3 regions of the Pelatocladus sp. BLCC-F211 genome follow, and region 3 is predicted to be linked to each of the others. Evidence: predicted binding sites of a transcription regulator. Region 3 holds the regulator's gene; each other region holds the start of a gene.
What was found. Region 3 encodes HrcA, which represses chaperone genes, less so after heat shock. Its sites were predicted from a motif close to TTAGCACTCNNGANTCNNGAGTGCTAA; they were not measured.

Region 1 (4,438 bases), on a different contig from region 3:
ATAATGGTTCCTGGTAAAGTTCCAGGATAATGATAAAAATCTTCGTGATCTGCTTCAGTTACTATTGAATTTGAGTGATGCTTTTTTTTAGCCATATTATTTTACCTAAATAGTTAGTATAGTTAATGGTCAAGGGTCAAGGATCAATAGTAGAGACGCGTAGCAAGATTCTCCAGGGTAATTTCGCATCTCTACATGACAAAATTATGCCGAAAAATCCTTAATCGAACCGTATTACCACTGTATGGGCCTACAGCTATGCACCCCTAATAACTACTAATTACTAAGATTACTAATTAAACCTCGTCCATCTTGAAAAGAGGAGTTTTTCAAAAAGGACATTATGTAGGTTGGGTTACACTCCGTTCCACCCAACCTACAAAACTACAAAACTATAGTTCTTAAAGTAGACGTGGTTTAAAATGAAAAAACAGTTTGCCTTGGTAAGACAAACTGCTTCAAAATCTGTAGATACAGACAGTATGAGACTACATCATACCCATACCCATACCGCCCATACCCATACCGCCCATACCGCCCATACCACCCATACCGCCCATACCACCCATATCGGGAGCGCCACCGGCGGGTTTCTTCTCAGGTTTTTCAGCAACAACAGCTTCGGTGGTTAAAACCATAGAAGCAATAGAAGCTGCGTTTTGTAGGGCATAACGCACGACTTTAGCAGGGTCGATAATACCTGCGGCAATCATGTCTTGAAATTCACCAGTAGCAGCATTGTAGCCGACGTTGAATTCAGTAGTACGAACTTTTTCAACGATGACAGCACCTTCGACACCAGCGTTGTCTGCGATTTGGCGCAGGGGTGCATCTAGCGATCGCTCAACAATATCAGCACCAATTTTTTCTTCGTCGTTGAGGCTGTTTTTAATTTCGGCAACTTTTGTAGATAGGTGAATCAACATCGTACCACCACCAGGTACTATACCCTCTTCTACAGCAGCTTTGGTGGCATTCAGAGCATCTTCAATCCGCAACTTACGGTCTTTGAGTTCAGTTTCTGTGGCTGCACCGACTTTAATTACAGCCACACCACCAGCCAGCTTGGCGATGCGTTCTTGCAATTTTTCCTGGTCATAATCCGAATCAGTTTCTTCCAACTGCTTACGAATTTGACCAATCCGCTTCTGCACGTCGCCTGAGTGTTCGCTACCAGCAACGATGGTTGTGTTGTCTTTGTCAATGGCAATTTTTTGGGCAGTTCCCAGCATTTCCAAAGAAACGATATCTAAGCTTAAACCGATTTCTTCGGAAATTAACTGTCCACCGGTGAGAATAGCAATATCTTGCAACATTGCTTTGCGGCGATCGCCAAATCCAGGCGCTTTAATAGCAGCAGCTGACAGCACACCACGCGCCTTGTTGACTACCAAAGTCGCCAAAGCTTCGCCTTCTACATCTTCAGCAATAATCAACAGGGGTTGACCCAAACGGGCAACTTTTTCTAAAACAGGTACTAAATCTTGAATATTGCTGATTTTTTTATCGGTAATCAGAATGCGGGCATTTTCAAATTCCACCGTCATCCGCTCATTGTCGGTGATAAAGTAGGGGGAAATGTAACCCCGGTCAATCTGCATACCCTCAACTACTTCTAATTCAGTAGTTAGGGATTTAGATTCTTCCACGGTAATTACACCATCTTTGGTGACTTTTTCCATGGCTTCGGCAATCATGGCACCGATTTCTTCGTCATTACCTGCGGAAACAGTTGCGACTTGGGCGATCGCACTTCCTTCTACTGGCTTGGCGACTGTGGCAATTTCCTTTACCAACTTTTCAACGGTTTTTTCAATACCGTGTCTTGTGGCGACTGGATTTGCTCCAGCTGCTACGTTTTTCAAGCCTTCGCGGATCATCGCTTGCGCCAACACCGTTGCTGTAGTCGTACCATCGCCAGCAACTTCTTTGGTTTTAGAAGCAACTTCCTGGATGAGTTTTGCACCTGTGTTTTCGAGGGGATCTTCTAGTTCAATTTCTTTTGCAACAGTGATCCCATCATTCACAATTTGGGGTGTACCAAACTTTTTTTCTAAAAGAACGTTGCGACCCTTTGGCCCCAGGGTAATTTTCACTGCATCAGCAAGAGTATTGATGCCCCTTTCTAAGGCACGTCGGGAATCTTCATCAAATGCAATAATTTTGGCCATATTTTTTAGTTTGGTTTAATTTGTGAGTTCTTCCATTAGACAATTTAGCACTCACAAGGCAAGAGTGCTAAGTCAACAAGCAATAAGCTGTTGAGTTTATTAATCTTTAACTAGGCTATAGGAGGATATAGGTTGATGGATGTAGGGGAATCCACCCATAAAAATCCAAATTTCCTCCTATTGCCTCAATAAATGCTACTGCAAGCAAAATAAGACACATCCATATACCCTCATATTTGTAGTGAGAAAAAAAAATGATTGTTATACACTTAATGCTGATGTTGGATACTGGCATTAATGGTGGAAGCGATAGATGAATATATACAGCTTCCTTGAGGCGCTTGGTATTGCTGAACCTAGCGGTTCCGGCTGGTTAGCAGTAGTGTTTACATTTCTTTTAGCATGGGTTGTGACGTGGCGTTTGATTCCGGCGGTACGTAAATTTGCCTTGCGAGTTGGTTGGGCTGATCAACCCAATGCACGGCGTTTGAACCGAGAACCTTTGCCCAATGCAGGGGGTCTGGCGATCTACGCGGGAGTACTAGCGGCTTTGATCTTAGCAAGCCTTTTAAGACCAATTGAACTTCAAGGGGTACTAGCTCAGGTTTTAACCATTCTTTTGGGAGGTTCGATATTAGTCCTAGTAGGCTTTATCGACGATCAATTCGGCTTACCTCCCTCAGTTCGCCTGTTAGTACAAATTTTGACGGCGCTACTGTTAGTTGGGAATGGCATTAGCATTCAAGTTACTTTTGGTACTCCCATTGACTCGCTACTCTCAACATTGCTAACGGTGTTTTGGGTGGTAGCAATTACGAATGCTATCAACTTGATGGATGGTATGGATGGTTTGGCGGGAGGTGTTAGCTTTATTACTGCTATGAGTTTACTGGCAGTTTCGGCACAGTTTCCTAACTGGGCAGCAGCGACACTAGTTTTGGCAGCCTTAGCAGGAGCAGCACTAGGTTTTTTACGCCATAACTTTCATCCGTCGCACATCATTATGGGTGATGCCGGAGCATACTTTTTTGGCTATGTACTAGCCGCAACTGCTATTGTAGGCGACCTACAAGCCACTACAATCTTTTCTTTAGTACCGCCTGTTTTGTTTTTGCTTTTGCCAGTGCTAGACACTACCCAAGTATTTGTGCGACGACTGTTGGCAGGTAAAAACCCCCTCAGTACTCCAGGAAAAGACCATTTACATCATCGCTTGCTAGCTTGGGGATTATCTCAGCGCCATGCAGCTCTGACTCTCTGGTCAATTGCTTTAGTTTGTAACTGGCTGGCGATGACAATACGAGGCATGAGTTTGGTAGTTATAATTGCCACTACCATCAGTATTATCACCCTGTTAGGTTTCACTGTTTGGCAGAGGATAAAGGCAAAATGAAAGTCAAAAGTCAAAAGTCAAAAGTCAAAAGAACGATCTTTTAACTTTTAACTTTTGCCTTTTCTATGCCATTACCATTCCACCATCTACGTTCAATACTTGTCCTGTAATGTAGCTTGCTGCGGGATCAGCAGCTAGGAAACGTACCATCCCAGCAACTTCTTCTGGCTGACCATAACGACCCAGAGGAATATATTTGAGAATACCTTCAGCATCAAGATCGCTGGTCATGTCCGTGGCGATAAAGCCAGGGGCGACGGCGTTAACTGTAATACCACGAGAGGCCAATTCTTTAGCAACCGTTTTGGTAAAACCAATCACACCTGCTTTGGCAGCGCTGTAGTTAGCTTGTCCGGGATTGCCCATAAGTCCGGCAATGGAGGTAATGTTGATGATCCGTCCGGCTCGTTGTTTTAGCATGATTTTACTGACGGCACGAGTGCATAAAAATACGCCAGTTAAATTGAGATCAATTACTGCTTGCCAATCTTCTGGTTTCATTCGGAGTAAAAGTGTGTCACGTGTGATACCCGCGTTATTGACCAAGATATCAATACGATTGAATTTTTCGATCGCAGCTTTTATTAAAGCATCAACTTGATTTTCCTTACTCACATCAGCCGCAAGCGCGATCGCACTTCCACCCGCTTGAATAATTTCTGACACTAACTCATCAGCCGCTTGACTAGAACTAGCATAGTTGACAACGACACTAGCACCGACTTTCGCCAATTCTCGTGCGATCGCTCTTCCTATTCCCCGTGAAGCACCTGTAACAATCGCTACTTTTCCTTGTAAAGTTTGTAAATTTTCTGGCAAAAGTTCCATTGTTTTTCCTGTTATGTACATTAAGATATTGCGCTAACTATCTTAA
Region 2 (4,438 bases), on a different contig from region 3:
TGTTCCATCCCGAAATTCGACCAAAGGATGAGGTTCTGCTGCTTCTCTCATCGCCGCGTTCGGTTCAATAGCAATAACATTAACATCGCGATCGCCTAATAAGCGTGAGGAAATTCCTGTTCCCGCACCAATATCTGCGGCGACATGTTGAGAGGATGGGGTTAAATTTTCGAGGATTTTATCAATTGCTGCGGCTGGGTAGCTTGGTCGATACTTAACATAATCTTCAACTCTGTCGGAAAAGCGAGTTAAAGGGTTGAAAGTGTGTAAAGGTGTGGATTCAGGGTGGGTTGTCATGGAGAGCTACAGAGGACGCAAAAAGATAGTTGTAACAGTGCGATCGCTCTATTTCTGTTGCTTTCATAAATGGCTACCTCTTCTTTTCGCGATCGCCGGACTGAGATAATCCGTACTTTGTTTTCTCGATAGGTAATGATGGCTTTTTCACAGTTGAGAAAATCGACACTCTCTACTAATAATTACAATATTTCCTAATTCTCCTAATACTCTCTGTGTCCTCTGTGCCTCTGCGGTTCAAACAAAAACAGCCACCTCCACAAGGGAAGCAGCTGTTTTTTAATTTAGGTGACTACAGAATCTTAGTAATCGAAGTCGCCGCCCATACCAGCGCCAGCACCAGCAGGTGCATTATCTTTTGGCTCAGGCTTGTCAACAACGATACATTCGGTTGTCAACACCATACCAGCGATCGAAGCTGCGTTTTGTAGTGCAGAACGGGTCACTTTCGCAGGGTCAACGATACCAGCAGCAAACAGGTCAACGAACTCATTGGTAGCTGCATTAAAGCCAACGTTGAATTCTTTCTCTTTCACCCGTTCAGCGATGACAGCACCATTTTGACCAGCGTTTTCAGCAATGCGCTTCAGGGGAGCAGCCAACGCACGAGCAACAATCAGCGCACCAGTCAACTCTTCATCTTTGAGATTACCATTTGCCCACTCTTCTAATTGAGGGCTGAGGTGAGCTAGAGTTGTACCACCACCAGGAACGATACCTTCTTCTACCGCAGCTTTGGTCGCGTTGATAGCGTCTTCTAAGCGCAGTTTCTTGTCTTTCATTTCGGTTTCGGTAGCAGCGCCAACTTTTACGACTGCTACACCACCAGACAACTTAGCCAAGCGCTCTTGTAATTTCTCTTTGTCGTAGGAAGATTCGGTTTCGTCCATTTGACGACGAATTTGTTCGCAACGAGCTTTCACAGCTTGCTCGTTACCTTCAGCTACGATGGTGGTGTTGTCTTTGGTGATGGTGATGCGGCGAGCTTTACCCAGAGCATCTAGCTTGGTGCTTTCTAGCTTCAGACCAGCATCTTCGGTAATCAACTGACCACCGGTGAGAATGGCGATATCTTCTAGCATTGCTTTGCGGCGATCGCCAAAACCAGGAGCCTTCACAGCAGCTACATTCAGTACACCACGCAGGCGGTTAACAACTAAGGTTGCTAGAGCTTCTTTTTCGATGTCTTCGGCGATAATGATCAAAGGACGACCAGCGCGAGCTACTTGCTCAAGTACAGGTACGAGGTCTTGTACCAAAGCAATTTTCTTATCGGTGAGCAACAAGAAAGGCTCATCGAAAACTGCTTCCATCCGCTCAGGATCGGTGGCAAAGTAGGGAGAGATGTAGCCTTTGTCAAAGCGCATCCCTTCGGTGATTTCCAATTCGGTGGTCATAGATTTCCCTTCTTCCAGGGAAATTACGCCTTCCTTACCGACTTTGTCCATAGCTTCAGCAATCATCTGACCGACTTCTTCGTCGTTACCAGCAGAGATTGCACCAACTTGAGCGATCGCCTTGGAATCTTCAACAGGACGAGCGTGTTCTTTAATTTTTTCTACCAAGAAGTTGATAGCTTTATCAATACCGCGCTTCAACATAATGGCATTTGCACCAGCTGCAACGTTACGCAAGCCTTCCTTAACCATTGCGTGGGCCAAAACGGTAGCAGTGGTGGTTCCGTCACCAGCAGCATCGTTAGTTTTAGAAGCAGCTTGGCGAATCAAAGAAACGCCAGTGTTTTCTACGTGGTCTTCTAATTCAATTTCTTTAGCAATGGTCACACCGTCATTGATGATTTGGGGTGCGCCAAATTTTTTCTCTAGTACTACGTTACGACCTTTGGGACCGAGGGTGACAGCCACAGCCTCAGCCAGGATATCCATACCCCTTTCTAGGGCGCGACGAGCGTTTTCGTTGTAGATAATGCGCTTTGCCATAATTTCCTAGTAGTCCTTTGTCATTTGTTATTTGTCATTTGTCATTTGTCACTTGTCATTTGTCATTTGTAACCAACCAATGATCAATGACCAATGACCAATCACTAAGAAACAATCGCTAAAATGTCTTTTTCAGAAAGTAGTACGTATTCGTCGGTTCCTAGCTTGATATCGGTACCAGCATATTTGGAGTAGAGAACTTTATCCCCTACTTTCACATCCAATGGTTGACGAGAACCATCATCTTTAATTTTGCCGTCACCAACCGCAACAACTTCCCCAACTTGGGGCTTTTCTTTGGCGGTGTCGGGTAAATACAGACCACCGGCGGTCTTTTCTTCAGAGGCGCTCACTTTTACAAATACGCGATCGCCCAAAGGTTTTACAGTAGAAACGCTTAGAGATACAGCTGCCATACAAATTTCTCCAGAGTTAGCACTCTCAACTCCTGAGTGCTAATTTAGCGAACGACTGTATGCAATGGCAATATTTTAGGTTGTACGGGTTCCCGAACTTTTGGGAATTGGGAATTGGGGATTGGGGATTGGGGATCGGGGACAAGGGGGACAACTTCTCAGTTATCAGTTAACAGTTAACAGTTACCAGTTTAATTTGCTCACTGATAACTGATAACTGATAACTGATTCATGCCCAATCCCCATTGCTCCTTATCTCTAATCCCTGATCCCCAACTTAAGTAACGAATAGTTATATATAGTCAACTTTATTTGCAAAGCTTGGAATTTGTTATAGAACAGAAATCAGAAAGCGTGAGATGGGTAACAAGATAGTGATCCAGTTCAGCCATAAAATACAAAAAGCAACTCTATCACCTGAAAATAATGCCCTAAATAAGTCTATAGAAACTTTAGGACTAACAAAAATTCAGCGACATGTTTTTATCTGTGCTGATCAAACATTGCCTAAATGTTGTTCTAAGCAAGCCAGTTTAGCAGCATGGGAATACTTAAAAAAGCGGCTGAAGGAGCTGGGGTTGGATGTTGCTCAACAAAATCGTCCTGGTTGCATATTCCGAACCAAAGCTAATTGCTTGCGAGTTTGTTGCTCTGGGCCGATAATGGTGGTTTACCCGGATGGTGTCTGGTATCGCCAAGCAACCCCGGAAGTCATCGAGCGGATTATCCAGGAACATTTAATTATAAATAAGGTTGTGGAAGAATATGCCTTTTTAGTTCATCCTCTGTCAGAAACCTCTGTGGTTGCTGAGGAGAAGCTGAATCGAAGCTTAACATCTGAGGGATATAGTGAAGCGGTCAGTTACAAAAGTGCGGGTTAAGTGTTTACTAGGAGCATCTTGAAACTAGTGAAGTTTGATAATCTATGGAGGATTATTATTCTATTGAAGTTTTTTTGTCCGCTCCTTTAAAACCGATATATAATAACGCATTATAAATACTACTGCTCTACGTATCCTTACTGGACTTTTGCCATTGATTAAGTAGTTTCAAGGAAAGTAAGTTTCTATTTTGAGATATTTACTCAACAGAGGCAAGTTAAGTGGGAAAAAGCACAACATCACAATCATCCACCAAAAAGGATCGCTATACAAGGCCCCTATGGATCTACGCGCGACAAGTGCCACTGCTATGAAAGAACCCAGCATGAAAGATTACAAACGACTTCTACTCATTGATGATGACCCTAACCTCATCTTGCTGGTGAAGGATTACTTAGAATTCCGGGGATATGAAGTCATCACCGCAGAAAATGGTCGAGAAGCTTTGGAAATTTTAGAGCAGGATGTTCCAGATATGATCATCTGCGACGTGATGATGCCCGAAATGGACGGATATACCTTTGTTGAACAAGTCCGACAAAACGAACGCACTAGTTGGATTCCTGTTCTATTTTTATCAGCAAAGGGACAAAGCGCAGACCGGGTTAAAGGACTAAATAAAGGTGCTGATGTATACATGGTCAAGCCCTTTGAACCAGAAGAGTTGGTGGCGCAGGTAGAATCGTCTCTCAAGCAAACCATTCGTTGGAAAGAACATCAAGCCAAAGGAGGAGACAACGGTTCCCGGATTCAAGTTCCCTTTGATGTGCAGTTAACCCCAACCGAATTGAAAGTAGTTCAGTTTGTCGCTAGGGGTTTAGCTAACCGCGAAATAGCTGAAGAACTAAATGTTAGTCAGCGTACAGTCGAAAGCCATGTGTCCAACATGTTGGGCAAAACCAAT
Region 3 (4,438 bases):
ACGTTTATCCATAGAAGCCCTCCAACGAAGAAATTATAGTTATATTCTATACTTAATGGTAACAAAAATAACCTTATAGTTATTTAGTGCTGTGCCACATTGGAAGGTGACACAGTGGGGCATTGGGCATTGGGCATTGAGCATTGGAAATAACCAACAATCAACCACTAACCACTAACCACTAACAACTAATTATTTACCTAATTGAAAGAACACGCCACTTTTGAAAATTTCTGTGTCGCTACCGTAACTGCTGATGGTGAGCGATCGCAAATTCTCGAATATGGGTTTTGCGAGTATTTCTGCTAGTCTGAGAATTGGGATTTGATTTTCTAATATTTCTCGACTTTTTGCCCAATCTAAATACACGTAACCTTGGTTTGTTTGGGGAATAGCAGCAATACTATTTTTAAATTGGCGATCGCTAATTAAGGAATTGTTCTTAGCATTGAGAACTTCATTCATTGTTTCGAGGTTGGAAGCAAAAATTTCGTAATTTCCTTGGCTAATATGTACTCCTGAAACTTTGGCTTCAATGGCGTATTTTTCTCGCTGTTGAGGATCGATAAATTTTGTGGCTTTTAATTGTGTCCAAGCGGAGATTTTTTGCTTGTCTACATCAAAAGTATTGAGTGATAATCCCTTTGAGGATGCGATTTCATCTAAATGATCAATTCCGGCTGGTGTGGTTTCAGTTTTTTCGACTACAAATACAAAATCAGGATTTGCTTGTTCTGGACGGGGTAATAATCCGATGGCGTATTCTCCCTGTACCCAGCTAAAAATATCTGCTTTTAAGTCGATATCTGAGCCTGTTTGTACATCTACCACAGGTTTGACTAAATTAGAAACTACATCTTTTTCTGAGCCGGATATGGCTACTTTGAGTTGTTGCCAGACTTGGGTTAAATTGCTGTTAGGTAAACTACTCAAATTTGTGCCAGCGATCGCCAAACCTGCTGAGGCGGGAATATATTTTAATGCTTCTACAGGTTGAGATACTTGCTCTTGAGGAGGTGCTGTTGCGGTTTGTGCGAGTAAGCTAGTTTCTGCTAATAATCCCTTGTTGGATAAAACTAGAGACACTATTTCGCTGTCATAGATTGCTGATTCTGGCAGTTGTAAACCTTGCCATTGAGCAACATTAGGAAGATTGAGGAACGCTGTAGCTAATGCACCTTTGGGTATTTGTTTAACAATTTCCTGATATTTACTAGAGGTAGTTATATTGAGATCAGGAGCCTGGACATTATTAATTGCTTCTCGTAGCACTTTGGGGTCATTGGCAAACAAGATAAAATCATCACCAATAGCAGCACCCGCCAAAGAATTTTGGGTTTTAGATTTTGTTTCTACTTGTTGAGAGTCAGATATTAGTTTGATACCTTCGTATTGTTCTGTGGTTAAGTTTGCTCCAGCGATCGCTCGTTTGGAAAACAACAAATCCACAAATTCGCGGCTTTTCTCTGGATTTTTGGTTGCTAGTGCCATTAAATACCCTGGTTGTTGTCCGTTGCTAGGATCGCGATCGATGTCTTGGGTAGTGACAGCTAAGGTAATTTCATCTCCCAGCCAAGGTTGAATGTCTTGTTTGTAATCTAAGCCTGTGTTGGCTAATAAGCTGGTTTTAAGTTTGGATAGTTCTCCTTCACGTTCCAATGGTTGTAATTTATCAGGATTGACTAGCATTGACATCATCACTGGTGCTTGCTGGGATACAAAAATCGCCGCACCAGGTTGTTTTCTAGTTCCACTGATTCCCACGAGAGAATTTGGACTAGATAAGCCACTACAACCAGAGATCGTAATAAATAGCAGCATCAGTGAAATAGCTGCTAGGGAACGAAAGAATAAGCTTTGCTTCATCATTTGTTTACTTAATTTTCTCTTGCTTCAAATCCTCTAAGCATTTATTCCTGGTCAAGATGCAGATTTTCTGCAAACATAAATAATATCCAGGAAATATCTGGGATTGTTTGTAAAAACTGCGGTTAATCCAAAATCTCAAAATCAAAATCTAAAATCGGATGACAGGTCAACCCATTACCCAAATTAGTGTAGAAGAACTTGCCCAACATTTGTCAAAAGGTGAGCCTAATCTTCAGCTTGTGGACGTGCGTGAACCGCAAGAAGTCGCGATCGCTCACATTGAGGGTTTTGTTAACTTTCCTCTCAGTGAATTTGCTGAATGGGGAAATGAAATTCATGCCCGCTTAGATCCACATGCTGAAACCCTGGTACTTTGTCATCATGGCATTCGTTCTGCTCAGATGTGTCAGTGGCTCGTAAATCAGGGATTTACAAACGTGAAAAATATTTCTGGTGGTATTGATGCTTACTCAATGTTAGTTGACCCTTCAATTCCTCTGTATTAACCGAGAATGACGAGGGTTAAATTATTTTGCTATTCTGAACTCAAGTAAACAGTTATCAACCCTATGATTTGGTCAGAGAAGTGCCACTAACGCACAAAAGTTAAATTTGCTGCGACTTACACTAATAAAACTGTTAACTGATAACTGAATAAATATAATTTTGTGAAATTAACAAGATAGAACTGTTATAACGTATTTTTAGATACTTCAATAATTTACTATTTTGCTTAACTAATAATAATGCTTTTTGCTTCCCAACTTAATAAATTTTTGTTTTTCAAAAACTAATTAAAATTTTGCTTTGGTAAACTTTAGGTATGGAAGTCCAGCTAACCAATCGTCAACAGCACATTCTTTGGGCTACAGTACGTCACTACATCGCCACAGCAGAGCCTGTTGGCTCAAAAGCTCTGCTAGAAGAGTACAATCTGGGTGTGAGTTCAGCAACAATTCGTAACGCCATGGGTGTGTTAGAAAAAGCTGGGCTACTTTATCAACCCCATACTTCTGCTGGGCGAGTACCTTCTGACTCTGGCTATCGGATTTATGTTGATCAGTTGATCACACCTTCTGATACTTTAGCTAGAAAAGTAGAAGAAACACTACAAACACGCCTGAATTGGGAAGATAGAGGTTTAGAAAATCTCTTGCAAGGCGCAGCCCAAATTTTAGCAACTTTGAGTGGCTGCATCAGTTTGATTACTTTGCCACAAAATGTTAGCGCACTGTTGCGGCATTTACAATTGGTGCAAATTGAAGCCGGACGAGTAATGTTGATTGTAGTCACAGATAGTTATGAAACACACTCAGCATTGTTAGATTTGCCACCAAAAAGTAAAGACGCACAACCTGATCCTGAACTGATAGATCGGGAATTGCAAATTGTTTCTAACTTTTTAAATAGCCAATTACGGGGACGCAGTTTGGTAGAAGTCGCTAACCTGAATTGGAGTGATTTAGATCGAGAATTTCAGCACTATGGCGAATACTTAAAAAATTCCTTAGCAGAATTTAGTCGTCGTAGCTTGACGCCAGGGGTGACACAAATAATGGTGCGTGGGATGGCGGAAGTTTTGCGACAACCAGAATTTTCACAACTACAACAGGTGCAAACTATCATCCAACTATTGGAGGAAGAACAAGAGCAACTGTGGCGACTAATATTTGAGGAAAATGAGACTGAAGAAGTCGGTAAACCACGAGTAACAGTAAGAATTGGTGCAGAGAATCCTTTGGAACCAATTCGCAATTGTAGTTTAATTTCTTCCACCTATCGTCGTGGTTCAGCACAGGTAGGTAGTGTGGGAGTTTTGGGGCCAACACGCCTAGATTACGAAGGAGCGATCGCACTCGTTGCTGCTGCTGCTGAGTATTTATCAGAGACTTTCAGTGATCTAAATCCCTCATGAGAAAAATTACCTTTGGGTTGCTTTGGTTAGGATTAATTGCTTATGCTTTCTTACTTGCTCCTCCCAATCAACCCGATACTTTTGAGTTAATTAAAAATCTTTCTACTGGTAAATGGCAAGGAATTAATCCCTTAGTGATTGCACTGTTTAATATTATGGGTATTTGGCCTGTTGTCTACAGTGCAGTTTTGTTTGTTGACGGTAGAGGACAAAAAATTCCTGCTTGGCCATTTGCTACTGCTTCTTTCGCTGTTGGCGCATTTGCTTTATTACCCTATTTGGCTTTGAGAGAACCAAATACACAGTTTTCTGGCGAAAAAAATCTTTTGATTAAATTCTTAGATTCTCGCTGGACGGGTATTATTTTGACTATTGGGACGGCGATTTTAGTTGGCTATGGTATTGGACAAGGAAATTGGGGTGATTTTGTCCAGCAGTGGCAAACTAGCCGTTTTATCAATGTGATGAGCTGTGATTTTTGTCTGCTGTGCGTATTATTTCCTACTTTATTAGGAGATGATCTGACGCGGCGCGGTTGGAAAAGTTCTGGAATATTTTGGCTGTTCGCTTTAATTCCGTTATTTGGCCCTCTGCTATATTTGTGCATACGTCCATCAATACAGGAAAATTGTCTGTAGAGATGCGAAATTTCAC

Region 1: groL (chaperonin GroEL) is a predicted target of HrcA. The motif match lies at 2,216-2,242, and genes of this name have one in related genera.
Region 2: groES (co-chaperone GroES) is a predicted target of HrcA. The motif match lies at 2,670-2,696, and genes of this name have one in related genera.

Annotation. Positions count from the first base shown of each region.
Region 1 covers NZ_JBHFLM010000110.1:74,587-79,024, reverse strand. Annotated here, with positions in the region: gene corA (magnesium/cobalt transporter CorA) at 1-95, opposite strand, end outside; gene groL (chaperonin GroEL) at 489-2,171, opposite strand; gene ACE1AT_RS13600 (MraY family glycosyltransferase) at 2,485-3,564, shown strand; gene fabG (3-oxoacyl-[acyl-carrier-protein] reductase) at 3,628-4,392, opposite strand.
Region 2 covers NZ_JBHFLM010000099.1:2,340-6,777, reverse strand. Annotated here, with positions in the region: gene ACE1AT_RS12040 (class I SAM-dependent methyltransferase) at 1-297, opposite strand, end outside; gene groL (chaperonin GroEL) at 600-2,237, opposite strand; gene groES (co-chaperone GroES) at 2,342-2,653, opposite strand; gene ACE1AT_RS12025 (ferredoxin) at 3,013-3,534, shown strand; gene ACE1AT_RS12020 (response regulator transcription factor) at 3,815-4,438, shown strand, end outside.
Region 3 covers NZ_JBHFLM010000195.1:4,535-8,972, forward strand. Annotated here, with positions in the region: gene ACE1AT_RS23030 (hypothetical protein) at 1-12, opposite strand, end outside; gene ACE1AT_RS23035 (DUF3352 domain-containing protein) at 193-1,866, opposite strand; gene ACE1AT_RS23040 (rhodanese-like domain-containing protein) at 2,028-2,375, shown strand; gene hrcA (heat-inducible transcriptional repressor HrcA) at 2,693-3,784, shown strand; gene ACE1AT_RS23050 (DUF2834 domain-containing protein) at 3,781-4,422, shown strand.